Regions from separate parts of the Streptomyces sp. NPDC048636 genome, predicted to be linked through region 4. Evidence: riboswitches for the same ligand, from Rfam matches in the RefSeq annotation. Region 4 holds a riboswitch; each other region holds the start of a gene.

Region 1 (7,833 bases), on a different contig from region 4:
CTGCTGGCCCGCCTGGCCCGCGTCGGCGTACGCGTCCTGGCCGTACGCGTGGCCATGGCCCTGGCTGTCGTCCTGCGAGCCGTAGCCGCCGTAGGTCTCGTACGCGCTGTAGCCGTCGTTCACGCCCCCGCCGCCGTACGCCGCCGCCCCGGCGGGCGGGGCGGACGGGAAGGGCGAGTTGCTGTCGTAGACGCCGTACTCACCGGTGTCGTCGGGCATCGGCTCGGGCCGGTACATGGGCGGTTCGGCCGGGGCGGCCGGGACGTCCTCCAGGTCCGAGACCTGGAGGATCGGTTCCGGCTCGGACGGCCCGTCGTGCTCCTCGTCCCGGCCCCGGCCCAGCCCCGGCAGTCCGCCGCGCAGCGCCCATCCGGCCGCGAAGCCACGCCGGAAGGAGAGCGTCACATAGGTCTGGCCGACCGCGAACGTGATCGCTCCGATCACGATCACCAGCACGGACGGGACGAGCACTCCGGCCACCACACCGAGGAAGCCGACGAAGGCCAGCAGCCGCCAGCGCAGCCGCGCCTTGTACTGGAGCAGGACCTCCCCCAGCAGCCATAGCGCGACGACGCCGAACGCGATGTAGAGGACCGTCCAGCCCATGCCCGCCCCTCTCAAGTGCGGCCGCCCGTCGGCTGCCGTTACGAGGACCGCTGATGCAGTCCCAGGTTCTCGTAGATTTCCAGCGTCGCCGTGGAGTGGTTCAGGGTAATGAAGTGCAGCCCGGGGATCTCCTCGGCCATCAACCGCGCACACAGCTCGGTGGCGTAGTCGATCCCGATCGAGCGTACAGCGGCCGCGTCGTCCTTGACGGCCAGGATCCTCTCCGCGAGCTCGGGCGGAAAAGCCGCGTTGCTGAGCTTGGCGAACCGCTCGATCTGCCGCACGTTCGTGACGGGCATGATTTCAGGGATGATCGGCGTCGTACAGCCCGCCGCCGCCACTCGGTCGCGCAGCCGCAGATAGTCCTCCGGGAAGAAGAACATCTGGGTGATGGCGAAATCCGCGCCCGCGCGGCACTTGTCCACGAAGTGCCGGATATCGGTGTCCCAGTCCGTGGAGCGCGGGTGCATCTCGGGGAAGGCGGCGACGCCCACACAGAAGTCGCCCGACTCCTTGATCAGCCGGACCAGCTCGACGGCGTAGTCGAGGCCCTCGGGGTGCTGGACCCACTCCCCCATCGGGTCGCCCGGCGGGTCGCCGCGCAGCGCGAGCATGTTCCGGATCCCGGCGTCGGCGTACTGGCCGATGATGTTGCGCAGTTCGGCCCGGGAGTGGTTGACCGCGGTCAGATGGGCGACGGGGGTCAGGGTGGTGTCGGTCGCGATGCGCTCGGTGGCGCGCACCGTGCCCTCGCGGGAGGAGCCACCGGCGCCGTACGTCACGGAGACGAAGGTCGGGGAGACGGCCTCCAGTCGGCGGATGGCGTTCCACAGTGTGTGCTCGCCCTTCGCCGTCTTGGGGGCGAAGAACTCGAAGGAGTACGACTGCTCGCCCGAAGCGAGCAGGTCGCGCACGGTACGGGCGCGGTCGGTCCTGGTGGAAGCGGTGCCTAGGGCCATATTGGGAAGGTTAGCCAGCGGGGTGGGCCGCGCCCACCCGAGCGGGCGATATTTACCTTTTGCCGGGGGCGCGTCCCGCAGTGCGGACACCCGGAGCGCCCGCCCTCACCTGCGCCGAAGCACTCGGAGAGCCCGGTGCGGCCAACCCGTCCTGCCGGCGGAACCGTGCCGCCCAGCGGAACTACGCCGCCCGGACCCGCTTGGCCAGCCCCGCCGCCGCCTCCGCCGGGTCGGCGGCGGCGGTGATCGCCCGGACCACCACGATCCGGCGCGCCCCCGCCTCCAGCACCTCGTCCAGGTTGGACGCGTCGATACCGCCGATGGCGAACCAGGGGCGGGTGGGGCGCAGCGCGGCCGTATGGCGCACCAGGGACAGCCCCGGGGCGGGGCGGCCGGGCTTGGTGGGGGTGGGCCAGCACGGGCCGGTGCAGAAATAGTCCACACCGGGCTGGGCGACCGCCGCGGCCACCTCCGCCTCCGCGTGGGTGGAGCGCCCGATCAGCACGTCCTGGCCGAGGATCGCGCGGGCCGCCGGGACGGGAAGGTCGCCCTGGCCCAGATGGAGGACGCCGGAGCCGATGGCGTGGGCGACGTCCGCCCGGTCGTTGACCGCCAGCAGCGCGCCGTGGCGGCGGCACGCCTCGGCGAAGACGGCCAGGTGGTCCAGCTCCTCGGCCGCCTCCATGCCCTTGTCGCGGAGCTGGACGATATCCACTCCGGAGGAGAGCACGGCGTCCAGGAACTCCGGCAGATCGCCCTGGCGTTTCCGGGCGTCGGTGCACAGATACAGCCGGGCGTCGGCCAGCTTCTCGCGAGCGGACGAACCGGCGGACGAGCCCGCGGACGGGGCGGCCGACGAACTCGCGGACGAGCCCGCGGACGGACCGGTCTGCGGACCGGTGGACGGGCTGGTGGCGGCCATGGTGCGGCGGTCCCCCCGGGTCGGCGGCGTACGGGCGGGGGACGCTGCCCCCGCCCGCACGCCGAGGTGGTGGTGCGGAATGCGGTCAGACGGCCAGTGCCTGCGCCCGGCGCTTCACTTCCGTGCCGCGATTCTCCCGCAGGGCCCGCGCCGGGGTGCCGGGCAGGGTGGGGTCGGGGGTGAAAAGCCACTCCAGCATCTCTTCATCGCTGAAGCCGTCGTCCTTCAGAAGCGTCAAGGTCCCCATGAGGCCCTTGACGACCTTGCCGTCACCGATGAACTCCTCGGGCACCTGAAGCACCCGGTTCTCGCCACGGCGCACCGCGATCAGCTGGCCCTCCTTGACCAGCTGCCGGACGCGGGTCACCTCGACGCCGAGCCTCTCGGCGGCGTCGGGGAGCGTGAGCCAGGCGGGGACGAGAGCATCGATCTTTGCGTCAATCTCGGTCACGGCACAAGCCTGCCATCTGGGACTGACAGTGGATAGCCGGGCGTCCGCCGCGCGGGCGGTCCCGCCCCGTCCACCGGGCCCCCGCCCCGCGCCCCCGGCGCGGGCCCGAGCGGTCGGGAAGGGTCAGGAAACGGCGGACTTCAGCGGCACCGAGGGGTCCGTGGCCCGCGCCCGGTCCAGCCGGGAACCGCGTTCGATCAGTTTGCGGCCCTGGGCCAGATCGCGCGGACGGCCGACGGCCAGCAGGGCGACCAGCACCCCTTCGCGCAGCCAGCAGACCGCCCACGACGCCCCGGCCGGATCGCCCCGCCACACCAGTTCGTCGGCGGCCGCGTGGTGGCCCGCGTACTGGACGAACCGGCCGAACTGCTCGGACCAGAAGTACGGCACCGGGTCGTAGACCGAGCCGCCGGTGTGCGCGGCCGTCCGGCTGCCCACGACGTCGGCGGCCACCGTGCGCGGCCCCTGGAGCGCGTTGTCCCAGTGGTGCACCAGCAGCCGGGTGCCGTAGCGCGCGGAAGGGAAGGAAGCGCAGTCGCCGACCGCGTAGACGTCCTCCACCGAGGTGCGCAGCCGCTCGTCGGCCGCGACGGACCGGTCGTCCGCCAGCTCCACGCCCGAGCCCGCCAGCCAGTCGGTGGCGGGCCGCGCCCCGATCCCGACGACCACCGCGCCCGCCCGCAGCCGGGTGCCGTCGCCGAGCAGCAGCCCGCTCTCGTCCACCCCGTCCACCCGGGCGCCGGTGACCAGGGTGGCGCCGTAATCCGCGTACCAGTCGGCCATGGGGGCGGCGACCTCGGCCGGGAGGGCGCCCGCCAGCGGCCGGTCGGCGGCCTCGACGACGGTCACCACGCAGCCCGCCTCCCGGGCGGCCGTGGCGAACTCCGCGCCGATCCAGCCCGCCCCCACGACCACGATCTCGTGCTGCCGGGCGAGCACCGGGCGCAGCCGCTCGGCGTCGTCCAGGGTGCGCAGCAGATGGACGCCGGGGACGCCCTTGCTGCCGGGCAGGGCGATCGGCTCGGCACCGGTGGCGATCACCACCACGTCGTACGGCACCGGCCCGGACTCGGTCTCCAGCCGTCGCGCTTCGCCGTCGAGCGCGGAGACCGTGACGCCGAGCCGCAGCTCGATGCCGAGCGCGGGGAAGTCCACGTCGAACGCCGACCCCTCGGCCTTGCCGAGCAGTACGGCCTTGGACAGCGGCGGCCGGTCGTACGGCTGGTGGGGTTCCGCGCCGAGCAGCAGGATCTCCCCGGCCCAGCCCTCCTCACGCAGCGCGACGGCGGTCTGCACCCCCGCCATGCCCGCGCCGACGATCACCACCCGCTGCCCGCTGCCCACCGTGGACACCGGCGCCGCCGCCGTCACCGTACTCGTCGTCTGATCGCTCACACGATCACTGTATGGCGGGGCGCGGGGCGGACCGCAGAGCGCGGGGCGAGATCTCCCATACAAGATCGATGCAAGGCATACGGCAGGTTGTTGCCGTGATTCCCGGATCGCCCGGATCGCCCTTCCGGGCTCTTCGGGGCTCGTACTAGGGTGGCGCCTCAGAGCACTCGCGGGAGTTCGGACGCACCGGGCTGAGAGGGAGGCTGGGGCGGCCTCCGACCGTATGAACCTGATCCGGGTCATGCCGGCGAAGGGAGGGGCAGCATGCCCATGCGCACATCGGGGATCCATGCGAGCACCAAGGGGACGCAAGGCTACGACGCCCTCGTGATCGGGGGCGGCATCATCGGCCTGGTCACCGCCTGGCGGGCGGCCCAGCGGGGGCTGCGCACCGCGCTGGCGGACCCGGCGCCGGGCGGCGGGGCGGCCATGGTGGCGGCCGGGATGCTGGGATCCGTCGGCGAGTTCCAGTACGGCGAGCACGCGCTGCTCGATCTCAACCTCGCCTCCGCGGCCCGCTATCCGGAGTTCGTGGCGGAGCTGGAGGAGGCGGGCGGCCAGGAGGTCGGCTACCGCGACAGCGGCACGCTCATGGTGGCGCTCGACGCCGACGACCGCGCCCATCTGCGCGACCTCCATGAGCAGCACCAGCGCTACGGGCTGGACGTGGAGTGGCTCACCGGGCGCGAATGCCGCCGTCTGGAGCCGATGCTGGCCCCGGGCGTCCGCGGCGGTATGCGGGTCGACGGCGACCACCAGGTGGATCCGCGGCGGCTGACGGCGGCGCTGCTGCGCGCCTGCGAGCGGGCCGGGGTGGTCATCCACCGTCTGCTCGCCGAGCGGCTGACGGTCGGCGGGGACCGCGCCACCGGCGCCGAGCTGGCCGACGGCACCCGGGTGTCCGCCGGGCAGACCGTGCTCGCCGCCGGAAGCCTCAGCGCGCGGCTGGCGGGTGTGCCCCCGGAGGTGCTGCCGCCGGTGCGCCCGGTCAAGGGCCAGGTGCTGCGGCTGACCGTGCCCGCCCCCTACCGGCCCTTCCTGTCCCGGGTGGTGCGGGCCGTGGTGCGCGGCACGGACGTCTATCTCGTACCGCGTCTCGACGGCGAGCTGGTGATCGGCGCGACCTCCGAGGAGCGCGGCTGGGACACCACGGTCACCGCGAGCGGGGTCTACGAACTGCTGCGCGACGCCCATGAGCTGATACCCGGCATCACCGAACTGCCGCTGGTGGAGACCTGTGCCGGGCTGCGTCCCGGCTCCCCCGACAACGGCCCCTTCCTCGGGCCGACGTCACTGCCGGGGCTCCAGATGGCCACCGGCCACTTCCGCAACGGCGTCCTTCTCACCCCGATCACGGGCGATGTCATGGCCGAGGCGCTGACCGGCGGAGAACTCCCGCCGGTGGCGCGCGCGTTCACCCCGCACCGGCTCGACGGCACCGCCCGGCCCCCGATCAACGCAGCACAGGAGCAGCCCGCATGACCGTCTCCGTAAACGGGGAGCCCCGCGAGATCGTCGAGGGCACCACCCTCGACCGGCTGGTGGCCACCCTCACCCAGGCGCCCTCGGGCGTCGCCGCGGCCCTCAACGAGACGGTGGTGCCGCGCGGCCAGTGGCCGGTGACGGCGCTGGGCGAGGGCGACCGCGTCGAGGTCCTCACCGCGGTCCAGGGAGGCTGACCGATGGCCACCACCACGGATACGACGGCGCACACCGCGACGGCCGGTACGGCCGGGCCCGGAACGGCCGAGCCCGCGCCCGCCGCCGACCCGCTGACCATCGCCGGGACCGCGTTCGGCTCCCGGCTGGTCATGGGCACCGGCGGGGCGCCCAGCCTGGAGATCCTGGAGCGCGCCCTGCTCGCCTCCGGCACCGAGCTGACGACCGTCGCCATGCGGCGGCTGGACCCCACGGTGCAGGGCTCGGTGCTCTCCGTACTGGACCGGCACGGCATCCGCGCCCTGCCCAACACCGCGGGCTGTTTCACCGCCGGTGAGGCCGTGCTCACCGCGCGGCTCGCCCGTGAGGCGCTGGGCACGGACTGGGTGAAGCTGGAGGTGGTGGCCGATGAGCGCACCCTCCTCCCCGACCCGGTGGAGCTGCTGGACGCGGCCGAGACCCTGGTGGACGACGGTTTCACGGTGCTGCCGTACACCAATGACGACCCGGTGCTCGCCCGCAAGCTGGAGGATGTGGGCTGCGCCGCGATCATGCCGCTGGGCTCGCCCATCGGCTCCGGCCTCGGTATCCGCAATCCGCACAACTTCGAGCTGATCGTCGAGCGGGCCACTGTGCCGGTGATCCTGGACGCGGGTGCGGGCACCGCCTCCGACGCCTCGCTCGCGATGGAGCTGGGCTGCGCCGCGGTGATGCTGGCCTCGGCCGTCACCCGGGCCCGGGAGCCGGTGCTGATGGCGGCGGCGATGCGGCACGCGGTGGCGGCGGGGCGGCTGGCCCGCCGGGCGGGCCGGATCCCGCGCCGCCACTTCGCGGAGGCGTCGTCCCCGGCGGAGGGGATGGCGGCGTTCGACCCGGAGCGCCCCGCGTTCTAGGCCCTGTCCGGCGGGCCAGGCCCTGTCCGGCGGGATCTTCGAGGGCCCGGTGGGACCCACCGGCCCACCGGCCAGGGCCCAGGGGCTCAGCCCGTCACAGGGCGGGGCTCACCACGTCATGGGCCGGGGGTCCCGCCTACCGTGGAAGCCGGAGGTGGTCGCCGTGACCGTGACCGTGGCCGACCGGATCGAGCGCGAGGTGTACGTCCCCGCGCCCGTCGACCGGGTGTGGCGGGTGCTGACGACGCCCGAGCACATCCGCACGTGGTACGCCTTCGCGGGCTGCGAACTGGACCTGCGCCCCGGCGGCACGCTCCGCTTCCGCTGGGACGAGCACGGCGAGTTTCACGGCCGGGTGGAGAAGGCGGTACCGGACGCCCTGTTCCGCTTCCGGCTGGCCCACCAACCGGACCGCCCCGGCACCGAGGCGGCCACGGCCACCCTGGTGGAGTTCCGGATCTCCCCCGAGGGCGAGGGCACCCGCCTCCGCCTGACGGAATCCGGTATCCGCTCTCTGGAGGTTTCCGACGAGTCCAAGGCCCAGCACGCCGAGTACGCCGCGCTGGCCTGGACCTCTGCCCTCGAGGAGCTCGCCGCCCTGGCCGCGGCGTCGCACAACTGACCCGCGGGTGTCACCGTTCGGCTTCAACTCCGCTGCCGCCCGGACGGGCGGTCGGAGCGCTCCGGGACGGTCCGTAGACTGCTCTCTCGTGGATACGACGCTCCAGGACCCCCTTGTCGGGCAGGTGCTCGACGGCCGCTACCGCGTGGAGGCCCGCATCGCCGTGGGCGGGATGGCGACGGTCTACCGCGCCGTCGACACCCGGCTCGACCGCGTCATCGCCCTGAAGGTGATGCACCAGAGCCTCGCCACGGACGCCGCCTTCGTCGAGCGCTTCATCCGCGAGGCGAAGTCCGTCGCCAGACTCGCGCACTCCAACGTGGTCG
Region 2 (7,833 bases), on a different contig from region 4:
AGCGGCCGGGCGTCGATCACGGTCGGGATGGAGACGACCCAGGTGGCACGCGGCAGCGTGGTCTACGTACCGGCCGGGGTGGCGCATAAGTTCCACCACATCACCGAGGATCTGCGGGTCATGGTCGTGTTCTCTCCACCTGAGAGCTGAGGCGCGTATTCCGGTCCCGTAGGGGTCCGGTCAGGGGAGGACAGGGGTCGTGGAAGCGCCGCGGGCTTCCGTCCCGCCCTAGCATCGATGGCAGGGGAAACCCGGCCGACGGCGACCGGACCGAAGACCGGCCGGGCTCATGAGGAAAGCAGGGATCAGCGTGGCCACGAAGGGCATATTCCAGGGCTTGCCGTGGTGGGTGACCTGGGTCGTGATACCGGTTCTCGTCCTGGCCATATTCGGCGGACTGATCATGGCCGTGGTCGGGTTCGTCGTCGAGCTGGTCTTCAAGGCGCTGCTGCTGGTGGCGCTGATCGCCGGGCTGATCTACCTGGTGCGGAAGTTCAGCTCCTCCTCGTCCTCCCGCGGCGACTGGTGAGCCGGGGCCGCTGAGCCTCCGGCCGGTGTGGCCCGGCCCCCGCGCGGATACGCCGCGCGAGGGACACCGCGGGGCGGACACCGGCCCCGTGGCACCCCTCCCGTTAGAGTGCGAGTCCTCGGCGTTCTCCTACGCGGCGTCTGCCTCGCAACACACCCCGGGGGTGCCTGTTGACGACAGCGAACATCGATACGGCCGGTGAGCCGGCCCCGAACTCCCGCGCTCCGGCCGGGTGCCGCCCGGATCAGCGTGACAAGCGCGATCGCCCGCCCGCGGCGCTCCGGCCGACCGCCTCCGCGGGCTCGCACACCGCCTCCGCCACGGCAACACTGGCGATTTCCGTTCCCTCACATGAGGCAAACCGACTCCGCCCCGCAATCGAGTCGCTACGCTCCAGAGTCGGCCAAGCCTTCAACTCCCTGCCGATCGGCTCACACCTGGCCACTCGCAAACAACTCGGGGCGGCGAACGATGCGTGACATGCGTGACACAGTCCAGGCGGAAGTGACGATGACCTTCCTGGTCTCGCAGGACCTCTCCTTCCGGATCCCGGTGGAGCTGTCCTATGACAGCGGCGATCCGTACGCGGTGGAGATCACCTTCCATCTGCCCGGTGACGCCCCGGTGAGCTGGGCGTTCGCCCGTGAACTGCTGCTGGACGGGCTGAGCAGACCCACCGGCGAGGGCGATGTGCGGATCGCGCCCGCCGCGCCCGAGGGCCTCTCCGATGTCTTCATCAGGCTCCAAGTGGGCAGCGAGCGGGCCCTGTTCCGGGCCGGAGCCGCCCCGCTGGTGGCCTTCCTGGACCGTACGGACCGGCTGGTCCCGTTCGGCGAGGAGCCCAAGGCCTGCGATCCGGTCGGTGACCTCGACGCGGAACTGGACCGCATCCTCGCCGAGGACCGGTACGCGGGTTAGGCCCTGTCCGGCAGGGGGCACGGGATGCGCCGCGCCCCCTGGCCGTGCGCCATGGCGCCCCCTGGCCGGATGCCGTGGCTCAACGCGCCCGCGCCCGGCGGCGCTTACCGCGTCCGCCCCGGCCGACGCGCGGTCCCGGCTGGCCCGGGACCTCCGCTCCCTCGACGGGCTTCCCGGGCGCCGCCGCGCCCAGCGGTGCGCGGTCCGCGGAGACCACGAGCACGGCCAGTGCCGTGGTCACCGGCACCGAGGCGACGAGCCCGATGCTGCCCACGAGCGTCCGTACGATCTCCTCCGCGACGATCTCGCTCGTCGCCACCGTGCCCACACCGCTGTCCGCGATCGAGAACAGCAGCAGCAGCGGAAGCGACGCGCCCGCGTACGCCAGCACCAGTGTGTTGACGACGGACGCGATGTGGTCCCGCCCGATCCGCATCGCCGACGCGTAGAGCTTCCGCCGACTCGCCGCCGGGTCGGCGTCCCGCAGCTCCCACACCGCCGAGGTCTGGGTGACCGTGACATCGTCCAGCACCCCGAGCGAGCCGATGATCACGCCCGCGAGCAGCAGACCCCTTATCTCGATGTCCGGGTAGAGACCGTGCACCAGACCGGTCTGGTCGTCGGTGTTCCCGGTCAGGCTGGCCCAGCCGATGAACACCGAGCCCAGCACGCCGATCAGCAGCAGCGAGACCAGGGTGCCGAGGACCGCCACGGAGGTTCTCGCCGTCAGCCCGTGGCACATATAGAGCGCGATCAGCATGATCGCGCTGCCCCCGATGACCGCGACCACCAGCGGATTGGAGCCCTGGAGGATCGCCGGGAGGATGAACAGGGTCAGCACCCCGAAGCTGATGGCCAGTGCCACCAGCGCGAAGACCCCGCGCAGCCGTCCGACCGCCACGACGGCGAGCGCGAAGAGCCCGGCGAGCAGCGCCATCGGCATCGACCGGTCCACGTCCGAGACGGAGTACTGGAGGTTTTCGGGCGCCTTGGGCGCGTACGCCAGCTTCAGCTCCTGTCCGGCGCTGAGCTTCCGTGAGGAACTGGGCTGGATGATCTCGGGAAACCGGCGGCCCTTGTCCTTGCCCGAAGTGACCTCGACGGTGGCCTTCTCACAGCGGCCCTTCCCGCCGCCCGCTCCACCGCCGCCGTTCTGTGCCGCGCTGTCCTGACCCGGTTCGGCGGGCTGCCGCGGCTGGGCGCCCACGGCCGCGCAGTTGACCTCCTCGACCTTCACCACCCTTCCGGAGACGGTCTGTTGGTCGAAGCCGAGTCCGCTGCGCTGCCCCGCCGAGTGATCGGGGGTGCCGCCCGGCCAGAGCACGATCAGCCCGGCGGCCACGGCCGCGGCGAAGGGGATGAGCACCGCCGCGATGACCTTGCGGAGGCGGGAGGAGACGGGAGTGGCCGGGCCGTGGGCATGTGAGTGGCCGTGGCCGGCGCCGTGCGCATGGCCCTGGCCGTCGTCGTGGTGATCCGGGGCGGGCGGGCCGTCCCGTCCTGCCTGGGGGTGCTGGGGTGTCGAGGTCACGCCCGCATCATCGCAACTCGCCGTGAGCGGGGTGGGCCCCCTGTTCAGTTCCGCCGGAGACCCGTTAGCGTGGGGGCACCTTTGCAAACGCGGGAGCTCGGAGCACCGGGCTGAGAGGGCGCTGACGCGACAGCTGCGCCGACCGCTGAACCTGTTACCGGGTAATGCCGGCGTAGGGAGTGGGTCTCATGACTCAGCAGGACGCACGCATGCGCGAGAACGCTACCGACATCGGGTGGCATAAGGGATATATCACTGGTTCCCGCCCGGACCTCCAGATCCCGGTCCGCCGAGTGCACCTCACCAATGGCCGCGATGTGACGCTCTACGACACCTCCGGTCCGTACACCGACCCCCAGATCGACACCGATGTCCGCCGCGGACTCGCCCCGCTGCGGCAGAACTGGATCATCGCCCGCGGCGATACCGAGGAGTACGCGGGCCGTCCGGTCCGGCCCGAGGACGACGGGCTCAAACACACCTCGCCCCGGGGCGGGTTGCGCAATCTCGACGCGGTCTTCCCCGGCCGTCCGCGTCAGCCGCGGCGCGGCCGGGACGGCGCCCGGGTGACCCAACTCGGCTATGCCCGGCGGGGCGAGATCACGGCCGAGATGGAGTACGTGGCCGTACGCGAGAACGTCTCCCCGGAGGTCGTCCGGGAGGAGATCGCGGCGGGCCGGGCCGTCCTGCCCGCCAACGTCAATCACCCGGAGATCGAGCCGATGATCATCGGCAAGCGGTTCCTGGTGAAGGTCAACGCCAACATCGGCAACTCCGCGGTGACCTCCTCCATCGAGGAGGAGGTCGAGAAGATGACCTGGGCGACCCGCTGGGGCGCCGACACGGTCATGGACCTGTCCACCGGCCGCAATATCCACACCACCCGTGAGTGGGTGCTGCGCAACTCCCCCGTGCCCATCGGCACCGTGCCGCTCTACCAGGCCCTGGAGAAGGTCGACGGCAAGGCCGAGGAGCTGACCTGGGAGATCTACAAGGACACGGTCGTCGAACAGGCCGAGCAGGGCGTCGACTACATGACGGTGCACGCGGGCGTCCGGCTGCCGTTCGTCCCGCTGACCGCCCGCCGCAAGACCGGCATCGTCTCGCGCGGCGGCTCGATCATGGCGGCCTGGTGTCTGGCCCACCACCAGGAGAGCTTCCTCTACACCCACTTCGAGGAACTCTGCGAGATCCTCGCGGCCTACGACGTCACCTACTCGCTGGGCGACGGACTGCGTCCGGGGTCGATCGCGGACGCCAACGACGAGGCGCAGTTCGCCGAGTTGCGCACGCTCGGTGAGCTCAACCGGATCGCCAAGGAACACGGCGTCCAGACCATGATCGAGGGCCCGGGCCATGTCCCGATGCACAAGATCAAGGAGAATGTCGACCTCCAGCAGGAGATCTGCGACGAGGCGCCCTTCTACACCCTGGGCCCGCTCACCACGGATATCGCCCCCGCCTACGACCACATCACCTCGGGTATCGGCGCGGCGATGATCGCCTGGTGGGGCACGGCGATGCTCTGCTACGTCACCCCCAAGGAGCACCTCGGCCTGCCGGACCGGGACGACGTCAAGACCGGCGTGATCACGTACAAGATCGCCGCGCACGCCGCCGACCTGGCCAAGGGCCATCCGGGCGCCCAGGAGTGGGACGACGCCCTGTCCGACGCCCGCTTCGAGTTCCGCTGGGAGGACCAGTTCAACCTGGCCCTCGACCCGGACACGGCACGCTCCTTCCACGATGAGACCCTCCCGGCCGAACCCGCCAAGACGGCGCACTTCTGCTCGATGTGCGGGCCGAAGTTCTGCTCGATGAAGATCAGCCGCGATATCAGCGAGCGCTTCGGCACCGACGGCGCCTCGAGCGAGGAGATCGAGGAGGGCATGCTCCAGAAGTCCCGCGAGTTCGCCGAAGCGGGCAATCGCGTCTACCTGCCGATCGCGGACTGACCTCCCGGTGACCGGCCGAGCGGTGGAGGCCGTGGCGCCTCCACCGCTCCGTGCGTTGCCGAACCCCGCCGGAGTGGATACCTGGTGTCAGGCGGGCCGGACCTGGTTCCGGAACGGCATCGGCCTGCGGACCGCGGCGAACAACCGGGCCAGGGTGGCCGATCGGCCGCTGTCCGCTGTGTGGGGTGCGAGGGCGTCGACGCCCTCCGTGATCCATCGCTCCCAGTGCGGGCGGTCGCCGGGCGACAGACGACCGTGCGCGACAGCCATGTCGAGGAGGGTCCTGCCGATCTCATGAGCCATGGTGCCGCCGTTGTACCGGAACCGGCTCTCGATGATGTCCAGATGGCAGACGTCCACCGTGCCGCCGGCGAGAGCGATCGAGATGTTGAGAAACGCCTCGACGCCGAAGTCGGCCGGTAGCGGGTGCTGGATGCGCGAAGTCCGGATCGCGCGGAATCCGGTCAGGGAGTTGGCGCCGTGGAAGCCGACTTCGGGAAAGAGCTCAGCGGTGAGGGGCTCATAGATCGTGAACGTCGCGCTCAGTATCGTGCCCGGATGGTCGTACTCGTAGTCGCCGACCACGTGGTCGCCGGTGCCGGACGCCGCCGCTTCGCGGAGCGTGGCCGGTACGTTGATCTTCGACGAGACGAGGTCGGAGTCGAGAAAGCAGACCCACTCGGTCCGTATGTCGGCGAGAGCGGCGTTCATGGCCGCGCCCTTGCCGCGCGGCCCGCGCAGAACCTCCGCCCCGGCCCTGGCCGCCTCCTCCGCGGTGCCGTCGGTCGAAGCGCTGTCGACCACCAGTACGCGGTCCCCGGGCCGTGCGGCGGCGCGTGCCTGCTCCACGATCGTTGCCACGGTGGGCTCTTCGTTGTAGGCGGGTATGACGAAGGTGAACATCGCTTTCCTATCCCCCGAACGGCCTTGCGAAGAGTGAGTGTAGGGGAAAACGATCTTTGCGACGACGCGGAATCTCTCCGGGTGAAGCGGTATCCGCAGCCCTCAAGGACCGTCGTCCATCGAGGACTTCCCGCCTGAGGGCGCGGTGCCGAAGGGCACGTCGACGGCGTAGCGCCAGAAGCCGTCGGGGCCACGGCGGGCCACATCGGTCGCGGTGCCCTCGACGCGGACCTCGGTGCCGTCGGCGGCGATGCCCGCCACGACCCAGTCCACGATCAGGAGGGCCAGGGCGCCGACGGTGTACGTATGGCGGGGGGTGCGGGTACGGGGTCATGCTGGAACCGTGTCCACATCCGCACGCACCGCCGGGCACCCGTGACCGGGCCGGGGGCGACGGCCGGTCGCCCCGAGGAGCGGGTCGCGATCGTGACCGGGGCGGGATCAGGGATCGGACGGGCCACGGCGACCGCGTTCGCGGAGGAGGGTGTGCGGGTGCTGGGGGTCGGACGCCGGGCGGACGCCCTCGCCGAGACCGCGGCGCTGCACCCGGGTATCGCCTCGCATCCCGCCGATGTCACCGCGGACGGCGCCGCCGAGGAGGCCGTCCGCGCCGCGCTGGAGCGCTGGGGCCGACTCGACGTCCTGGTCAACAATGCGGGGGTGGTCGCCGCGATGCCCCTGGGCGAGGTCACCGCGGCCCGGGTGAGCCGGCTGCTGGCCGTCAACGTGGTCGCGCCCAGTGTGCTGGCGGGCGCGGCGCTGCCGTCGCTCCTCGTGGCGCACGGCGCGATCGTCAATGTGTGCAGCACCTTCGGACACCGTCCGCTCGCCGGTGCCGCGCACTACGGCGCCTCCAAGGCCGCGCTCGAACAACTCACCCGGAGCTGGGCCCTGGAGCTGGCGCCCGAGGGCGTCCGGGTCAACGCGGTGGCCGCCGGGCCGACCGAGAGCGAGGCGCTGGCCGCGTCCGGTCTGCCGTTCGCGGTGATCGACCAGATCAAGGCGGACGAGGAGGCCCGTATCCCGCTGGGGCGGCGCGGGGACCCCGCCGAGGTGGCGGGGTGGATCCTGCGGCTCGCCGACCCCGGGGCGGCCTGGCTCACCGGCCAGGTGCTCACGGTCGACGGCGGGCTGGAGCTCACCTGAGGCGAAACCCGGGGCAGCGCCGCCCTGTCACTCGCCCCGTCAGTCGGGCTGGTGCTCCGGGCCGCCGTAATCCGGGCTGGAGTAGTCCGGGCTGCTGTACCGCGGACGAGCCTTGGGACCCTCGTCGTCCGTGCTGAAACCGGGGCGGCTGTAGCCCAGGTGCGGGGTCCGGCCGACCGCTTCCGACCTGCTCGGGACATAGGCTTCGGGCGCCTTGGCCGGGGCCGACGGATTCGCCAGCGCCTCCCGCAGGAACGGCAGCACACCGCGCTCCATCAGGGCCCGCCGCCACACCTCCTTCGCCCGGTCCATCTCCTCCAGCTGCTCACTGCGCGCCCCGCCCCTTATCGCACTGGAGCCGTTGCGCACCGCGGTGAGCAGCAGACCGACCGCGGCGATCAGCATGGCCGCGGCGGTGAGCGCGGCGAAGAACCAGCCCGCGGTGACCATGGGGCGGGCGATGGACGGCGCGGGGTCCAGAACGCTCAGCGCGTAGCCGACGAGCAGGAAGATGACCGCGGCAGCCCCGGCGAGCACCGGGGCCAGCACGGCGAGCATGGCCACCAGCCCCGCCCCCGCGGCGTCCTGCACCGCTCCGGCGAGGCCCGCGGCGGCCTCGTCCCCGCCGTCCGCTTCCCCGGCTTCCTCCGCTCCCTTCGCCGAGCCCGCGACTCCCGCGAGGGGGCGGGCCGGGACGGGTTCGCGCAGCCGGGCACGCGCCTCCACGAAGTCCTGGTACTCCGGCGCCGCGCACGCCGCTATGGCGGTCGAGGCGCCGAGCGCCATCGTGCGCAACTGGTCGGCGGTGAGCCGCCCCGTGCCGGTGAGGTCCGGATGGAGGTCCGCGGTAC
Region 3 (7,833 bases), on a different contig from region 4:
CCGAACCGCCACCGGCCGTCGGCGCGCAGCCCCCGGGTGACGATGGCGGCCACCGGATAGGCGAAGAAGACCCCGAAGAACGCGAGGGGCACGGCCATCAGGGCGAGGCGCACCGCCGCGCCGCGCGGATCGCGCCGCCGCTTTCCCTCTCCCGTGTCCCGGGTGGTCTTGGGGTTCTCCGTGTGCCGGGTCCCTACAGGACGAGCGAGGACCATGCCTTGACCCACGGCTCACGGTTCTTGGCGATCTTCTGCGGGGAGAGGGTCGCCGGGTCGGCGATCTCGACCCCGTACCGGGTGAAGAGCTCGGGCAGCTTGACGTCCCCGCGCGCCGGGTTGACGTACATCCTGAGCGGAACGTCCGCCTGGAACCGCTTGGTGAGCAGGAAGTCCAACAGCGCCTTGCCTCCCCGGGAGTTGGACGCGCCGTTCAGCAGTCCGGCGAATTCCACCTGCCGGAAACACGTTCCCGTGGCCACTCCGGTCGGGGCCTTGGCGGGCTTGTTCTTGAGGTCCGCCACTCCGGCGGGCGGGCTGGAAGCATAGGAGACGACGAGCGGCTTGTCGCCCTTGCCGCCGCCGGAGAAGCGGTCGAAGTACGCCTGCTCCCAGCCGTCGACGACCTCGACGCCATTGGCCCGCAGCTTCTTCCAGTAACCCTTCCAGCCGTCGTCCCCATACCTGGCGGCGGTGCCGAGGAGGAAGCCGAGACCGGGTGAGGAAGTGGCCGCGTTCTCGGTGACGAGCAGGTTCTTGTAGGCGGGCTTGGTGAGGTCCTCGAGGGTCCGGGGCGGCGCCAGCTTCTTCTCGGTGAAGTACGCGCGGTCGTAGTTGACGCAGATATCGCCGTAGTCGACGGGGGTGACGCGGTGCTTGTCGCCGTCCAATTGGAGCGCGGCGGGCACCTTGTCCAGGCCCTTGGCCCGGTACGGCGTGAACAGGTCGTGGTCGAGGGCGCGGGAGAGCAGGGTGTTGTCGACACCGAAGAAGACGTCGCCCTGTGGATGGCCCTTGGACAGGATGGCCTGGTTGACGGCCGAACCCGCGTCGCCGCCGGTCTGTCTGCGCACCTTGTAGCCGGTCCGCTCGGTGAACTCGGCGAGCACGTCCTTGGAGACCGCGAAGGAGTTGTGCGAGACCAGGGTGACGGTCTTGGCGTCCGCACCGCCGCCCTGGGAGTCCTCCGCACAGCCCGAGAGGGGTATGAGGCCGAGCGAACCGAGGAGGGCGGCGCCGATGGCACGCCGGAGGTGGCTGTTCATGCTGTGCTGACTCCCTACGCCGGTATGACCCGGATCAGGTCCGAGGGTCTGCGGCCGTGCCGCACTCTCAGCGCCCTGAGCGCTCCCCTGTCGGAATGTTCATTTGTACGACGGTGCGATGTTTCGCGAAGGCACCGTATCAGCCGCCGTTCAGCGCTCCGTGGCCGCCAGTTGCCCGCAGGCGCCGTCGATCTCCTGCCCCCGGGTGTCCCGGACGGTCACCGGCACACCGCGCGCCTCCAGGGCCGCCACGAACGCCTTCTCGTCCTCGGGACGGGAGGCCGTCCACTTGGAACCGGGCGTCGGGTTGAGCGGGATGAGGTTGACGTGCACCCGGCGCCCCTTGAGCAGCCGCCCGAGCAGATCGGCCCGCCACGCCTGGTCGTTGATGTCCTTGATCAGGGCGTACTCGATGGAGATCCGGCGGCCGGACTTCTCCGCGTACTCCCACGCGGCGTCCAGCACCTCGCGGACCTTCCAGCGCGTGTTGACCGGGACGAGGGTGTCGCGCAGCTCGTCGTCGGGGGCGTGCAGGGAGACCGCGAGCCGGCACGTGAAGCCCTCATCGGCGAATCGCAGCATCGCCGGAACCAGTCCGACGGTGGAGACCGTGATCCCGCGCTGGGAGAGGCCGAGGCCGTCCGGCTCGGGGTCGGTGAGCCTGCGGATGGCGCCGACGACCCGGTTGTAGTTGGCCAGCGGCTCGCCCATGCCCATGAAGACGATGTTGGACAGCCGGGCCGGTCCGCCGGGGATCTCGCCGTCCCGCAGGGCCCGCATCCCGTCGACGATCTGGTGGACGATCTCGGCGGTGGACAGATTGCGGTCCAGACCCGCCTGGCCGGTGGCGCAGAACGGACAGTTCATCCCGCAGCCCGCCTGTGAGCTGATGCACATGGTGACCCGGTCCGGGTAGCGCATCAGCACGGACTCCACCAGCGTGCCGTCGAAGAGCCGCCACAGGGTCTTGCGGGTCGTGTCGTCGTCACAGCTGATGTGCCGCACCACGCTCATCAGGTCCGGAAGCAGCCCGGCCGCCAGCTTCTCGCGGGCGGCGGCGGGGACGTCCGTCCACTGGGCCGGGTCGTCGGTGTACCGCGCGAAGTAGTGGCGCGACACCTGACCGGCCCGGAACGGCTTCTCCCCCAGGGCCGCGACGGCCTCACGGCGCTCGGCGGGGGTGAGATCGGCAAGGTGCCGCGGGGGCTTCTTGGCCCCGCGCGGCGCGACGAAAGTGAGTTCTCCGGGCTTAGGCATGGTTCACCCAGTGTCGCAGACGTACGAAGGGCCCCGCGCCGCCCGGGGCGCGGGGCCGATCGGCGGGCCGGTCAGCCTCCGCCGACGAAGATCACCATCAGCAGCCACACCACCGGAGCGGTGGGCAGCAGCGAGTCCAGCCGGTCCATGATCCCGCCGTGGCCGGGCAGCAGCTTGCCCATGTCCTTGATGCCGAGATCCCGCTTGATCATGGATTCGCCGAGGTCGCCGAGGGTGGCGCTGACCGCGACCGCGAAGCCGAGCACCAGCCCCTGCCACCACGCGCCGCCGTCGATCAGGAACTCCATGCACAGCGCGCCCGCGACCATGGCGAACGCCACCGCGCCCATCAGCCCCTCACGGGTCTTCCCGGGGCTGATCCGCGGCGCGAGCGGATGCTTGCCGAAGCGCCAGCCGACCGCGTACGCGCCGGTGTCGCTGACCACGGTGAGCAGCAGGAAGGTGAGCACCCGCCACGCGCCGTCCTCGGTGTCCAGCATGAGGGCCACGAAGGTGGCGAGGAACGGCACGTAGAACGCGGCGAAGACACCGGCCGTGACATCCCTGAGGTAGTTGTCCGGCGGTTCGGTCATCCGCCACACCAGCACCGCGAGGGAGGTCAGCGCCACCGCCACCCAGGCGCCCTGGGCGCCGCGCACATATCCGGCGACGACCATCGCGACACCGCCGATGGCGAGCGGCGCGAGCGGCACCCGGATGTCCTTGCGCTCGGCCAGCCGCGAGGTCAGCTCCCAGAGTCCGACGACCACCGCGACGGCTATCACGCCGATGAACACCGGCTTGTAGATGAAGAGCGAGGCCACGATGACCACACCGAGGCCGACGCCCACCCCTATCGCGGCACGCAGGTTCCGGCCGGCGCTCTTCTTCTTCGCCTGCCCGCCGCCGGTGCTCCGCGCGCCGTCGGAGCGCGCCGGATCCGGTGCGGGGTCGGAGGGCGTCGGAGGACGCCCGGCGGCCTGCCCGGGACCGGGCCGCTGATCCCGCTCGTCGCGGAAGAGAGGACCGCCCAGTCCGGCGGCCCCCTGGTCACGGCCGGCGGCATCGCCGGGTTCACCGCCTGCGTGCGGCACGGTGGGCATGGGGCGAGTGTGCGCCGCTTCGCCCACCTCGTGCGCGGGACCCGCCGAAGAAGGGGGCACCTCCCAGCCGTAGCCGGGGGAGGTGCCCTGATCGGCGGGTCCCCAGAGTCCGGCGCGCGGCGGGGCCCCCCAGGAAGAGTCGTTCATCAGACCTCGAGCAGCTCGGCTTCCTTGTGCTTGAGCAGCTCATCCACCTGCGCGACGTACTTCGCGGTGGTGTCGTCGAGCTCCTTCTCGGCACGGCGGCCCTCGTCCTCGCCGACCTCGCCGTCCTTGATCAGCTTGTCGATGGACTCCTTGGCCTTGCGGCGGACGCTGCGGATCGAGATCTTCGCGTCCTCGCCCTTGCCCTTGGCGACCTTGATGAACTCCTTGCGGCGCTGCTCGGTCAGCTCCGGGAACACCACTCGGATGATATTGCCGTCGTTGCTGGGGTTGACGCCCAGGTCGGAGTCACGGATCGCCTGCTCGATATTGCGCAGCGCGCTCTTGTCGAACGGGGTCACCACGGCCATCCGCGGCTCCGGCACCGAGAACGACGCCAGCTGGTTGATCGGCGTCAGCGCACCGTAGTAGTCCGCCACGATCTTGTTGAACATCGCCGGGTGCGCACGCCCGGTGCGGATCGCGGCGAAGTCCTCCTTGGCGACCACAACGGCCTTCTCCATCTTCTCCTCGGCCTCGAGGAGGATCTCTTCGATCACCACTTGCTCCTGGTGTTATCCGTAGGCAGAGCCTGGCCCCTGCGTGCGTCTTCTCCTGCACGGTGTCCGACCGGCAGGCCGTTGTCCATCCCCCGTTCGAGCCGTCAGGCCCGGGAGCCCTGGTCGCTCACGAGCGTGCCGATCTTCTCACCCTTCACCGCACGCGCGATGTTGCCCTCGGCGAGAAGTTCGAACACCAGGATGGGCAGTTTGTTGTCCCGGCACAGGGTGATCGCGGTGGCGTCGGCGACCTTGAGGTCGCGGGTGATCACCTCGCCGTACTCCAGGGCGTCGAACTTCACCGCGTCCGGGTTGCGGGCCGGGTCGGAGTCATAGACCCCGTCCACCCCGTTCTTGCCCATGAGCAGGGCCTCGGCGTCGATCTCCAGGGCGCGCTGGGCGGCGGTGGTGTCCGTGGAGAAGTACGGCATGCCCATGCCCGCGCCGAAGATGACCACGCGCCCCTTCTCCAGGTGGCGCACCGCACGCAGCGGAATGTACGGCTCCGCAACCTGGCCCATGGTGATGGCGGTCTGGACCCGGGAGTCGATGCCCTCCTTCTCCAGGAAGTCCTGGAGCGCCAGACAGTTCATGACCGTGCCGAGCATGCCCATGTAGTCCGAGCGCGCCCGGTCCATACCGCGCTGCTGGAGCTCCGCCCCGCGGAAGAAGTTGCCGCCGCCGATGACGATCGCGATCTCCGCGCCGTCCCGGACCACGGCGGCCACCTCGCGGGCGATGGCGTGCACGACATCGGGGTCGACTCCGAGTCCCCCGCCCCCGGCGAACGCCTCGCCGGACAGCTTCAGCAGGAACCGGCCATGTGGGGCTGTGCCGCGCGCGTGCTTGTCGTCGGCGGCCTGTTTGGCGTCCGCGCCGTGATTCATTGGAGATCTCCTCGTGCACATACGAAGAAGGCCATTGCCGGACGGTCCTGGTACGACCTCTGCGGCAATGGCCTCCTCGTCACATCTGCGGCCGACCGGTTGACGGTTGGCTGCCTACGACCCTATCGGGGTCGCCGGTCATTCGCTGCTCGGCTCAGACGCCGACGCGGAAACGGGCGAAGCGCTTCAGCGAGACACCGGCCTCGTCCAGAACCTTCTGGACGGTCTTCTTGTTGTCCTTGGCGAACGCCTGGTCCACCAGCACGTTCTCCTTGAAGAAGCCGGTGACGCGACCCTCGACGATCTTCGGCAGGGCGCCCTCGGGCTTGCCCTCCTCACGAGCGGTGGCCTCGGCGACCCGGCGCTCGTTCTCCACCGTCTCGGCGGAGATCTCGTCGCGGCTGAGGAACTTCGGCGCGAAGGCGGCGATGTGCTGCGCGACGTCCTTGGCGACCTCGGCGTTCTCCTTGTCCAGCTCGACCAGGACGCCGACCTGCGGGGGCAGGTCCGGGCTGGTGCGATGCATGTACGCGGCGACGTGGCCGCCGGAGAACTGCGCGAAGCGGTCGAGGACGATCTTCTCGCCGAGGGTGGCGTTGGCCTCGTCCACGAACGCCTGGACGGTCTTGCCGGACTCGATCTCCGAGGCGAGCAGCGCCTGGAGGTCGGCCGGGCTGGTCTTGGCGACATGCGCGGCGATCGCGTCGGCGACGGCGACGAACTTGTCGCCCTTGGCCACGAAGTCGGTCTCGCACTTGAGCTCGACGAGGACGCCGGAGGACTTGTCGTCGGCGATCAGGGAGACGACGGCACCGTTCTCGGCGCTGCGGCTCTCGCGCTTGGCCACGCCCTTCTGGCCCTTGACGCGCAGGATCTCGACGGCCTTGTCGACGTTGCCCTCGGCCTCGTCCAGCGCCTTCTTGCAGTCCATCATGCCGGCGCCGGTCAGCTCACGAAGCTTCTTGACGTCAGCGGCGGTGAAGTTCGCCATGATCTGTGAATCTCTTCTCGAAAGTCGGAAGCTCTATCGGAAGCTCTACGGGTGAACGGCGGGGGGCGGTGCCTGCGCACCGTCCCCCGCCGTCGTACACCGTCTGAGTGGTCAGCCCTGCTCGGCGCTCGCGGCCGGGGCCTCGGCGGGAGTCTCGGCGGGCGCCTCGGCCGGCTTCTCAGCGGCGGCCTCGGCCGGCTTCTCGGCGTCGGCCGGCTTCTCGGCGTCGGCGGCCTCAGCCGGCTTGTCGGCGTCGGCCGGCTTGGCGGCCTCGGGCTCGTCGGCCTTCTTCTCGCCCTCGAGCAGGTCGCGCTCCCACTCGGCCAGCGGCTCGCCCGCGGCCTTGTCGGCCTTCTCGTCACCGGTGGCGACGCCGGAACGGGCGATCAGGCCCTCGGCGACGGCGTCGGCGATCACGCGGGTGAGCAGGGTGACGGAGCGGATCGCGTCGTCGTTGCCCGGGATCTTGTAGTCGACCTCGTCGGGGTCGCAGTTGGTGTCGAGGATCGCGACGACCGGGATCCGGAGCTTGCGCGCCTCACCGACGGCGATGTGCTCCTTCTTGGTGTCCACGATCCAGACGGCGCTCGGCACCTTCTGCATCTCACGGATACCGCCGAGGGTCTTCTCCAGCTTGGCCTTCTCGCGGGAGAGGACCAGGAGCTCCTTCTTGGTGAGGCCGGAGGCGGCCACATCCTCGAAGTCGATCTGCTCGAGCTCCTTCAGGCGCTGGAGACGCTTGTAGACGGTCGAGAAGTTGGTGAGCATGCCGCCCAGCCAGCGCTGGTTGACGTACGGCATGCCGACGCGGGTCGCCTGCTCGGCGATGGCCTCCTGCGCCTGCTTCTTCGTGCCGACGAACATGATGGAGCCGCCGTGGGCGACGGTCTCCTTGACGAACTCGTAGGCGCGGTCGATGTACGACAGCGACTGGAGCAGGTCGATGATGTAGATGCCGTTGCGCTCGGTGAAGATGAAGCGCTTCATCTTCGGGTTCCAGCGGCGGGTCTGGTGCCCGAAGTGGACGCCGCTCTCCAGCAGCTCCCGCATCGTGACGACGGCCATGGCCGTACTCCTTGAGGTACTCGGTTCCGCGGTGACCGGGTGGCCGCCGCGCCTGACGCCCCGGCGCGCCTGCCACGGACGGTGCCTTGAGGGGCTCGTCCGAGGACCGAGGGGCGCGGCCGCCGTGCTGCCCGATGCGAGATCGGGGCACCGATGGCGGGGCGTGCGAAGTCGATCCGGTGACCCGGATCGCCATAAGAAGTGTACGGGACCGGTGCGGTGCCGGGTGACGGCGATATCCACAACCGGTGAGTAGTACCCGGATTCGCTCCATGATCCACCCGATCCGGCTTCCCGGGCCACGGTGGGACGCATGCGAAGGCTTGTGGTGTGGGTGGCGCTCACCCTGTGCGTCCTGACGTTATGGCTCACGACGACGACCGCCCCCGACCCGGGTCCGGGTCGGGATCCGGGTCGGGGGGCCGAGGCCGTCGTGCCCCCGAGCCCCGGGGCGGGAGCGGGGGTGGCACCGGCGGTGGGACCGCGGCCGACTTCGGGGGCTCCGGGGGCTTCGGGGGTTTCGGGGGTTTCGGGGGTTTCGGGGGCGAGCCGGGCGCTGAGGATC
Region 4 (7,833 bases):
ATCTCCTCCAGCCGCTGTCCGTCGACCCGGATGGCCCCCTCCCACGGGCTGTAGAGGCCGGAGACGAGCCGGGACACGGTGGACTTGCCGCTGCCGGAGCCGCCGACCAGTGCCACCTGCCGACCGGGGCCGACCGAGAGCGAGATGCCGCGCAGCAGCGGTTCGTCCAGCGGGTTGTAGCCGAAGGTGACGTTCTCCAGCGTCACATGGCCGGTGAGCCTGCGGGTGTCGGGCTCCGGCTGGTCGCGGGTGTAGAGGGTGTCCAGCGGGAAGTTCTCCACGTCCTTCAGCCGGGCCACGTCCGCGGAGAAGTCCTGGATCCGCCCGGCCACACCGTTGAGCCGGGTGATGGGCGCGGTGAAACGGGCCACCAGTGCCTGGAAGGCCACCAGCAGTCCGACCGACACATGGCCCTCGACGGCGCGCAGTCCGCCGATCCACAGGATGAGCGCGCTGTTGAGGGTGGCGAGGGTGGGCGCCACCACGGCCAGGGCCGCGCTGGGCACCCCCAGCCGCTGCTGTTCCTCGAGGGTGATGGCGTGCTGGCCCGCCCAGCGGCGGAAGTATCCGTTCTCGCCGCCGGTGGCCTTCATCGTCTCGATGAGCTGGAGCCCGGTGTACGAGGTGGTGGTCAGCCGGGCGGTGTCGGCGCGCAGCTTCTGGGTCCGGGTGGCGCGCAGCCGGATCACCACACGCATGGCGACCACGTTGAGCAGCGCCAGCCCTACGCCTACCAGGGTGAGCTGGGGGTCGTAGGTCCACAGCAGCAGCGCGTAGAGCACCACCACGACACCGTCGACCGCGGCGGCGGCCAGGTCACGGGCGAGGGTTTCCGCCACCGTGTCGTTGGAGCGCAGCCGTTGGACGAGGTCGGCCGGACTGCGCTGGGCGAAGAACGTGACGGGCAGCCGCAGCAGATGGCGCAGGAATCGGGCGCTGCTGAGGGTGGAGGAGATGATCCGGCCGCGCAGCAGATTGGCCTGCTGCACTCCGGTGAGCACGGCGGTCAGCAGCACCGCCACGGCCATCGAGGCGAACAGCGGCCCCAGACTGGACGTCTCCCCGCCGATCAGGAAGGTGTCGATGAAGGTGCGGCTGAGCGCCGGGACCGCGGCGCCCACCACCACCAGCAGCAGACTGGCCAGCAGGGAGGCCAGCAGGGTGCCCGTGGTGCCCCGCATCCGGGCGGGCAGGGCGCCCAGCACCCCGGGGCGGCGTCCGCCGCGGCGGAAGGACTCCTCGGGTTCGAGGACCAGGACCACTCCGGTGAAGCTGGTGTCGAACTCCTCGGCGGGGATGAACCGGCGCCCCTTGTCGGGGTCGTTGATGTACACCCCGCGCTTGCCGAACCGGCGCCCCGGGCCGTCGTAGACGACGTAGTGGTTGAACTCCCAGAACAGGATCGCCGGTGCCCGCACCTCGGCCAGGCTCTCCGGCTCCATCTGCATGCCCTTGGCGCTCATCCCGTAACTGCGCGCCGCTCGCAGCAGATTGCTCGCCCGCGAGCCGTCCCGGGAGACTCCGCAGGCGATCCGCAGCTCCTCCAGCGGCACATGGCGTCCGTAGTGTCCGAGCACCATGGCGAGCGAGGCGGCGCCGCACTCCAGCGCCTCCATCTGGAGCACGGTCGGGGTGCGCACGGTGCGGCGGCGGGGCCGCTTGGGCCCGGCCGCGCGCCGCGGGGCGCGGCGCCGTCCCCGGGTGGGCTCGGGGCGCCGGCGCCCACTGCTTCCGGCGGGCGCCGGGCGGGGCGGTCCGCCGTCGTGGGTGGTGGTCACGGGAGCAGCCATTCGATCGGGTGCCGGTCGGCGAGGTGGACCGTACCGGTGGCCAGGGTCATGGAGTCGGGGGTGAACGGCGGTCCCTCCGGGGAGGACCAGCGGTAGCCGGAGCGGGTGGCGGCGGAGCGGTCGAGCCGGACCAGCACCGCCACCGGCGGGCCGTGCCGGGAGAACTCCTCGCCGAGCTGCTCGCTGCCGAGCTGGGAGCCGATCTGCTGGCGGGACCGGGCGGTGCGGCCGACCGCCCGGACGTGGCCGCGCAGACTGCCGTAGGTCTGGCTGGGCACCGACTGCACACCGAGGTCGACGGGGGCGCCGACCGGGACCGACGCGGCCCGTCCTGCGGGTACGTAGAGGGTGGCGGTCAGCGGGTCGCCGGAGTGGCGGACCCGTTCGATGGAGGCGACGTCGGCGCCGGTGGTGAGGACGGAGCCGATGGAGACGACCAGGGTGGTGAGCCGTCCCGCGGCGAGGCTGCGGACGACGCTGCTGCCGCGCGGGGTGCGGATCTTCAGCAGTGGCGCGCCCGCGCGCAGCGTGCCGCCCTCCTTGGCGAGTACGGCGGTGACCTGCCCGGCCACCGGGCTCTGGAGGACGTAACTGCCCTGGCCATGGCTGAGGATGCCGGGGGCGGCCAGGGTGCTGGACACCGTGCCGGTCACGGACCAGACGGCGGCCGCGGCCATGACGACGAGTGTGACCGCCAGGGCGAGCCACCCTTGCGGGCGGGCGTAGCGCACCGGCAGATCGATGTCCTCTGCCGACTGCGCTTTGGAAAGGGCCTGCTGGCGGAACTGCACGAGAGTCTTTCCTCAACCGCGGGAACGGATGGAGTGCGCGGCTTCGCCTGGTGGCGCCGCGGCGGTCCGGCGGGAGGGCACCCATGGACCGCCGAATGCCCCGGACCAGGCGGGCCCGGGGCAGGAGGCCGGTCGTACGGCGGGGCCGTACGACCGGTGGTGCCACGCTCGGCGGCACCGCGAGGCGAGGTGAGATCGCCTCAGAGGTGAGATCGCCTCAGGGGATGAGGGTCGACTCAGAGGGCACCGACGGTGCCGACGATGCCGGAGGAGTTCAGGCCGGTGAGACCGTCCACCGTGCCGGTGGTGGTGCCCACGACGCCCGTGACCGGGGCGGTGACGGCGTCGACGGTGCCGAGGGTGTCGGTGACCGTCGCACCCAGCCCGCCGGCCACGTTGTCCAGCTCAGCGTCGGAGATCTCCTGGGTCGCGACCTTGGGTGCGTTGTTCATTATTGCGTCTCCCTTGGATAAATATCTCGAATGAGCTTTCAGCGGCCCGCGGTTGCCGAATGACTCGGCGCCCGCAGAACAATCACAGGATTCCGGGGACCGGGATCCTGAGAACGCCTCAGCGCGAAAGGATGTAACCACGCCTACTCGGTGGGCTGCGAATCAGACATCACGCGGAACCGCGCATTCCGTCACGTTCCGATCACCGGGTGGACACAATTGGCCACGCGATGCGCGGCGCTCCTTCACACCACCGTCACGCCTATCCCGCGCACTCGCGCCGACCTCCCCGGACAACCCCGCGATCACGGGCGAAGCCCCCATCCGCGACATCGATCCGACGCCCGATCCGGGTGGTGCGCACGGCGTCTGTGGAATAGGTGTGCCGATCGCTTGAAGACTGGACGACCCGTACACGCATTCCCCATCCGGGCCCCAAGGGGAAGGCGACATGTGTGACGGCGTGCCGATAACACGGCCGAATTCCCCCCATCCCGCTGATCGGTGTGCGTTATGACAACTGCACCATCGGGTGGCTGCCGCGTCGAAAGGCCGGGAATTTCCACGGAATGGACATTGGGCGCATGAGTACGACAGAGGCCATGACTTCGGGCGGGGCGCGAGGACGCGCCCCGCCACGGGTCGGCCCGTCCTCAGTTCACCGTCGAAGTGTTGTCCGCAAGGGAGTTGACCACATCCACGGCGGTCAGCGGACGCACCGCCGAGGCTTCCAGCCCGGCCGGGTGGAGCGCGTACACCGGGCAGCCCCCGGGCAGCGGGAGGTCCCCGCGGACCAGGAACGCCGCCCCGATCCGGGAGGGATCCCGCTCGGTGCCGTCCGACGGGTCGTGGTCCGGTGTGCCGATACGTCCCCGCGAAGGCCAGTGTGTCCTCGCCGTCACGACGGCGCTACACGGTGATCGATCCGTCGGAGTGGCGCAGCAGCACGGTGGTGGCCCTCGCGGCGGCCTGCCGGCCGGCGAGTTCACCGGGACCGACCCGGGCGCCGGAGGCGAACAGCCCGGGTGAGGCTCCTGCCGAGCACGGCCAGCAGCTTGACGTGCCGGTGGACGGCGTGGCGGGTGCCGGATACGGGGTGCCGGATACGCTCTGGACCACATCGAGCCAGGGCATGGTGCGCCCGGGGGTGTCCAGGACCAGCGGTACCGAACTCCGGGCGGTGGACGTCAGGTCGAAGCGCCGGGGTGCGAGGCCGGGAACGGGGACCCGGGACGGGCCTGTCGGTGCCCGCCGTCACCATGGTGCGTATGGCCACTCACGAGAACACCGCGCCCGACGCCCTGCACACACTGGCCCGCACCCATCTGCCCCCGGACATGGCCGACCGCTGGACGGGGCTGCTGCGCCCGGCCGCCCACCTCCGGGCGGCCGGTCCGGGCGACCCCGTGGTCGGTCAGCTCGGCGGTCTGCCCCGGCTGCCCGAGTCCATCGAATGGCCCGTCTGGGAAGGCTATGGCCCGCTGTCGTTCGTGGCCGTGGTCGACTGCGCCGCGCTGCCCGTGGACGAGTTGGACATCCCCCTGCGCCCGGAAGGCCGGCTGGCCTTCTTCTCTTTCGAGGACGAGGAGGGCGAGGCCGTGGTGGACACCTGCGATCCGGACACCTGGGCGGGTGCGCGGCTGCTGCATCTGCCGTCCGAGGCCGCCGACTTGCCCGAGCGGCCCGCGCCCGAAGGGCTCACCCCGTACCGGGCCGTGCCACTGACCGCCAAGGTGGCGCCGAGCGCGCCGGACTCCGAATCGCTCGTGCTGAACGCCGAGTTCGGGCTCGGCGCGCTGTCCGTCAAGGAGCTCTTCGCCCATCCGGTGCGGTGTGCCACATTCATGGAGGCGCTGTGGGACCACCAGGGCACCGTCGCGCACCAGATCGGTGGGCACGCCCAGAACGTGCAGGGCCCCGTGGAGGTCTGGGCCGCCAAGGCCGTCCTGGGCGACGAGGTCGACTGGGAGGATCCGCGGATCGAGGAGGAGGCGGCGCGATGGGTGCTGCTGGCCCAGTTCGACTCCGACGAGGACACCGGGATGATGTGGGCCGACGGCGGTGTCCTGTACTGGCTGATCCGGCCCGAGGACCTCGCCGCGGGCCGTTTCGAGGCGGCGATGTTCACCTGGCAGTCCGGTTGACCCTCCGCCGGGCCGACCGGTGGCGGGCCCGCTGTCGTGCGCCCTCGGCGGGGTGCCACGGGGCGAAGCGTTACGCTGGGGCCGCCTTACCGGACACGGGGTGCCCCTGCGGGGGCTGAGATCACACCCGTCGAACCTGAACCAGTTAGCACTGGCGGAGGGATGTCATCGATGTCATTGCCACATGCGCCCGGCGGCCCGGCCACCACCGGCCCGGCTTCCGTACACGACGGCCGGATGCCCACCGCACCCGGCGATCTGCGGGTCGAGGCCCATGGCATCGCGCCCGTACCCGAGGGCCACCGCTACGGCGGGCCGGGGCGGCTGTTCACCGTGTGGTTCGCCCCGAACCTGACCATGACCGGTGTGTTCACCGGCACCATCGGCATCGCCTTGGGCCTCGACTTCGCCACCGCGCTGACCGCCGTGGTCCTGGGCACCCTGCTGGGCGCCGTACCCACCGCGTATCTCGGCACCTGGGGCAGTCTCACCGGGGCCGGACAGCTGCCACTGGCGCGGCTGGCCTTCGGCCGGGCCGTCGCGGTGCCCGGTGTCCTCCAGTGGCTTTCCTCGGTCGCCTGGGACGCGCTCATCGGGCTCTTCGGCGGGGACGCGCTGGCCCGGCTGTGCGGCTGGCCGTTCTGGCTGGGGGTGCTGGTGATGATGGCCGCCCAGGGAGCGCTCGGAGTGCTGGGCTACGAGGCCATCCACCGGATGCAGACGGTGATGACGTTCGTGCTCGCCGCCGCGTTCCTCGCACTGGCCGTGAAACTGACCGACGGCACACACCCGACCGCCACCGGCGCGGCCCACGGCGCCGACCGTGCCGGTGCCTTCATCCTGACCAGCACGATCGCGCTGAGTCTCGCGCTGTCGTGGGCGCCGTACGCCAGTGACTTCAGCCGCTATCTGCCGCGCGCGACGTCACGGGTGCGGATGTTCTGGTGCACCCTTCTCGGGGTCACCCTCTCCTTCGTGGCGGTGCAGGCGCTCGGCCTGTGGGGCGCCTCGGTGCTCACCGACCAGACGGCCCGGGGCGTGGACGAGGCGCTGGGCGGTGGCACACCGGGCGCACTCGGGCTGCTGGCCGTGGCACTGGCCGCGCTGTGCAGCAACGCCATGAACGACTACAGCGGCTCACTGGCCCTCCAGACCGTCGGGGTGCGGATTCCGCGTCCGCTGGCGGCCGCCCTGGCCGCCGTACTCGGCTTCCCGCTGGTGCTGTGGATGCACGCCGCGGACACCACCGCCCGATTCCAGAACGTGCTGCTGTTCGTCGGCTACTGGATCCCCGGTTTCGTCGCCGTCGTGGCCGTCGACTGGTTCGCCCGGGCCCGGGCCCGCGAGGGCGCCCCCGTCGACCTGGCCACCGAGAGCGCCCGGCCGCAGCCCTGGTGGCCCGCGCTGCTGGCGTTCGCGGCCGCCTTCGCCGCGGCGGTACCGTTCATGGACACCACCCTGTACACGGGTCCGGTGGCGGAGGCGCTGCACGGCGCCGATCTCGCCTATTACACGGCCTTCCTCGCGGCACTCCTGGTCTACGCACCGATCAGACTGCGCCGCCACGCGCCCGCCCGGGCACCGCGCCGCACCGGCCCGGTGCCGGAGTGAGGCCCGGCGCCGCCCCTGTCCTCCGCCGCCGTCCCGACCCCGTTCCGGAGCGTTCCGCCATGGCCCCTTCCGACCTCCCCGAGCACACCGCCTTCGCCGCGCACGCCCTCGCCCGGGTGCGGGACACCACCCCGCTGGTGCAGTGTCTGACCAACGCGGTCGTCACCGGCTTCACCGCCAACGCGCTGCTGGCCCTGGGCGCCTCCCCCGCGATGGTGGACATCCCCGAGGAGGCCGGGCCGTTCGCCGGGATCGCCTCGGGTGTACTGGTCAACCTGGGCACCCCGCACGCCGAGCAGCGCACCGCCATGGCCGAGGCGGCGCGGGCGGCCGCGGCGGCCGGAACGCCATGGGTGCTGGACCCGGTGGCGGTCGGCGCGCTACCGGTGCGCACCGGGTTGGCGCGGCGGCTGCTGGAGCTGCGGCCCACCGTGATCCGCGGCAACGCCTCGGAGATCATCGCCCTGGCGGACGGCGGCGACGGCGGCCGCGGGGTGGACTCCGCGCACGAGGTGGCGGCGGCGCGGCAGGCCGCGGAGGCGCTGGCGCGCACCACCGGCGGGGTGGTCGCGGTGTCGGGTCCGGTGGACGTGGTCACCGACGGCACCCGCCACGTCCGGATCGGCAACGGGGACGCGCTGCTGACCCGGGTCACCGGCGGCGGCTGTGCGCTGGGCGCGGTGATGGCGGCGTTCGCGGCGGTGGACGAGGACCGGTTCGCCACCACGGTGGCGGCCGTGGCCGCGTACACCGTGGCAGCCGAGCGCGCGGCGCGGGAGGCATCGGGCCCGGGGAGTTTCGCGGTGGCGTTCCTGGACGCCCTCGCCGCGCTGGAGCCGTCGGAGCTCGCGCGGCGGGCGGCGATCTCATGAGCGACGGCCCGATGTCGTCACGCGGGGCACGGCCGGTGGATCTGTCGGTGTATCTGGTCACCGACACCGCCCAGTGCGCCGCCCGCGGCCGGAGCGTGGCCGAGACCGTGGCCCGTGCGGTGGCCGGTGGGGTCACCGCGGTGCAGGTACGGGAGAAGACCGCGGACGGCGGG

The links. Region 4 has a riboswitch for thiamine pyrophosphate ahead of AB0C66_RS31915 (cytosine permease). Riboswitches for the same ligand answer to the same signal wherever they lie in the genome.
Region 1: another riboswitch for thiamine pyrophosphate. It lies ahead of thiO (glycine oxidase ThiO); the one in region 4 lies ahead of AB0C66_RS31915 (cytosine permease).
Region 2: another riboswitch for thiamine pyrophosphate. It lies ahead of thiC (phosphomethylpyrimidine synthase ThiC); the one in region 4 lies ahead of AB0C66_RS31915 (cytosine permease).
Region 3: another riboswitch for thiamine pyrophosphate. It lies ahead of AB0C66_RS05510 (thiamine ABC transporter substrate-binding protein); the one in region 4 lies ahead of AB0C66_RS31915 (cytosine permease).

What each region holds. Positions count from the first base shown of each region.
Region 1 covers NZ_JBEZHR010000002.1:757,296-765,128, reverse strand. Annotated here, with positions in the region: gene AB0C66_RS09280 (hypothetical protein) at 1-606, opposite strand, end outside; gene metF (methylenetetrahydrofolate reductase [NAD(P)H]) at 645-1,565, opposite strand; gene thiE (thiamine phosphate synthase) at 1,747-2,487, opposite strand; gene AB0C66_RS09265 (Rv2175c family DNA-binding protein) at 2,573-2,938, opposite strand; gene AB0C66_RS09260 (FAD-dependent oxidoreductase) at 3,062-4,243, opposite strand; TPP riboswitch at 4,493-4,606, shown strand; gene thiO (glycine oxidase ThiO) at 4,604-5,815, shown strand; gene thiS (sulfur carrier protein ThiS) at 5,812-6,012, shown strand; gene AB0C66_RS09245 (thiazole synthase) at 6,016-6,885, shown strand; gene AB0C66_RS09240 (SRPBCC domain-containing protein) at 7,049-7,507, shown strand; gene pknB (Stk1 family PASTA domain-containing Ser/Thr kinase) at 7,596-7,833, shown strand, end outside.
Region 2 covers NZ_JBEZHR010000007.1:345,830-353,662, forward strand. Annotated here, with positions in the region: gene AB0C66_RS21665 (cupin domain-containing protein) at 1-150, shown strand, start outside; gene AB0C66_RS21670 (DUF5326 family protein) at 290-529, shown strand; gene AB0C66_RS21675 (SsgA family sporulation/cell division regulator) at 1,010-1,447, shown strand; gene AB0C66_RS21680 (YibE/F family protein) at 1,527-2,978, opposite strand; TPP riboswitch at 3,058-3,174, shown strand; gene thiC (phosphomethylpyrimidine synthase ThiC) at 3,167-4,933, shown strand; gene AB0C66_RS21690 (glycosyltransferase family 2 protein) at 5,021-5,836, opposite strand; gene AB0C66_RS21695 (hypothetical protein) at 5,939-6,109, opposite strand; gene AB0C66_RS21700 (SDR family oxidoreductase) at 6,263-6,982, shown strand; gene AB0C66_RS21705 (hypothetical protein) at 7,022-7,833, opposite strand, start outside.
Region 3 covers NZ_JBEZHR010000001.1:1,196,075-1,203,907, reverse strand. Annotated here, with positions in the region: gene AB0C66_RS05515 (iron ABC transporter permease) at 1-98, opposite strand, end outside; gene AB0C66_RS05510 (thiamine ABC transporter substrate-binding protein) at 194-1,261, opposite strand; TPP riboswitch at 1,256-1,360, opposite strand; gene rlmN (23S rRNA (adenine(2503)-C(2))-methyltransferase RlmN) at 1,412-2,518, opposite strand; gene AB0C66_RS05500 (phosphatidate cytidylyltransferase) at 2,590-3,768, opposite strand; gene frr (ribosome recycling factor) at 3,768-4,325, opposite strand; gene pyrH (UMP kinase) at 4,430-5,212, opposite strand; gene tsf (translation elongation factor Ts) at 5,367-6,203, opposite strand; gene rpsB (30S ribosomal protein S2) at 6,315-7,268, opposite strand; partial or broken gene AB0C66_RS05475 (peptidoglycan DD-metalloendopeptidase family protein) at 7,825-7,833, shown strand, end outside.
Region 4 covers NZ_JBEZHR010000017.1:117,914-125,746, reverse strand. Annotated here, with positions in the region: gene AB0C66_RS31945 (NHLP family bacteriocin export ABC transporter peptidase/permease/ATPase subunit) at 1-1,625, opposite strand, end outside; gene AB0C66_RS31940 (HlyD family efflux transporter periplasmic adaptor subunit) at 1,775-2,581, opposite strand; gene AB0C66_RS31935 (type A2 lanthipeptide) at 2,818-3,033, opposite strand; gene AB0C66_RS31930 (hypothetical protein) at 3,687-3,935, opposite strand; gene AB0C66_RS31925 (hypothetical protein) at 3,943-4,167, opposite strand; gene AB0C66_RS31920 (YwqG family protein) at 4,302-5,177, shown strand; TPP riboswitch at 5,264-5,357, shown strand; gene AB0C66_RS31915 (cytosine permease) at 5,349-6,788, shown strand; gene thiM (hydroxyethylthiazole kinase) at 6,848-7,660, shown strand; gene thiE (thiamine phosphate synthase) at 7,672-7,833, shown strand, end outside.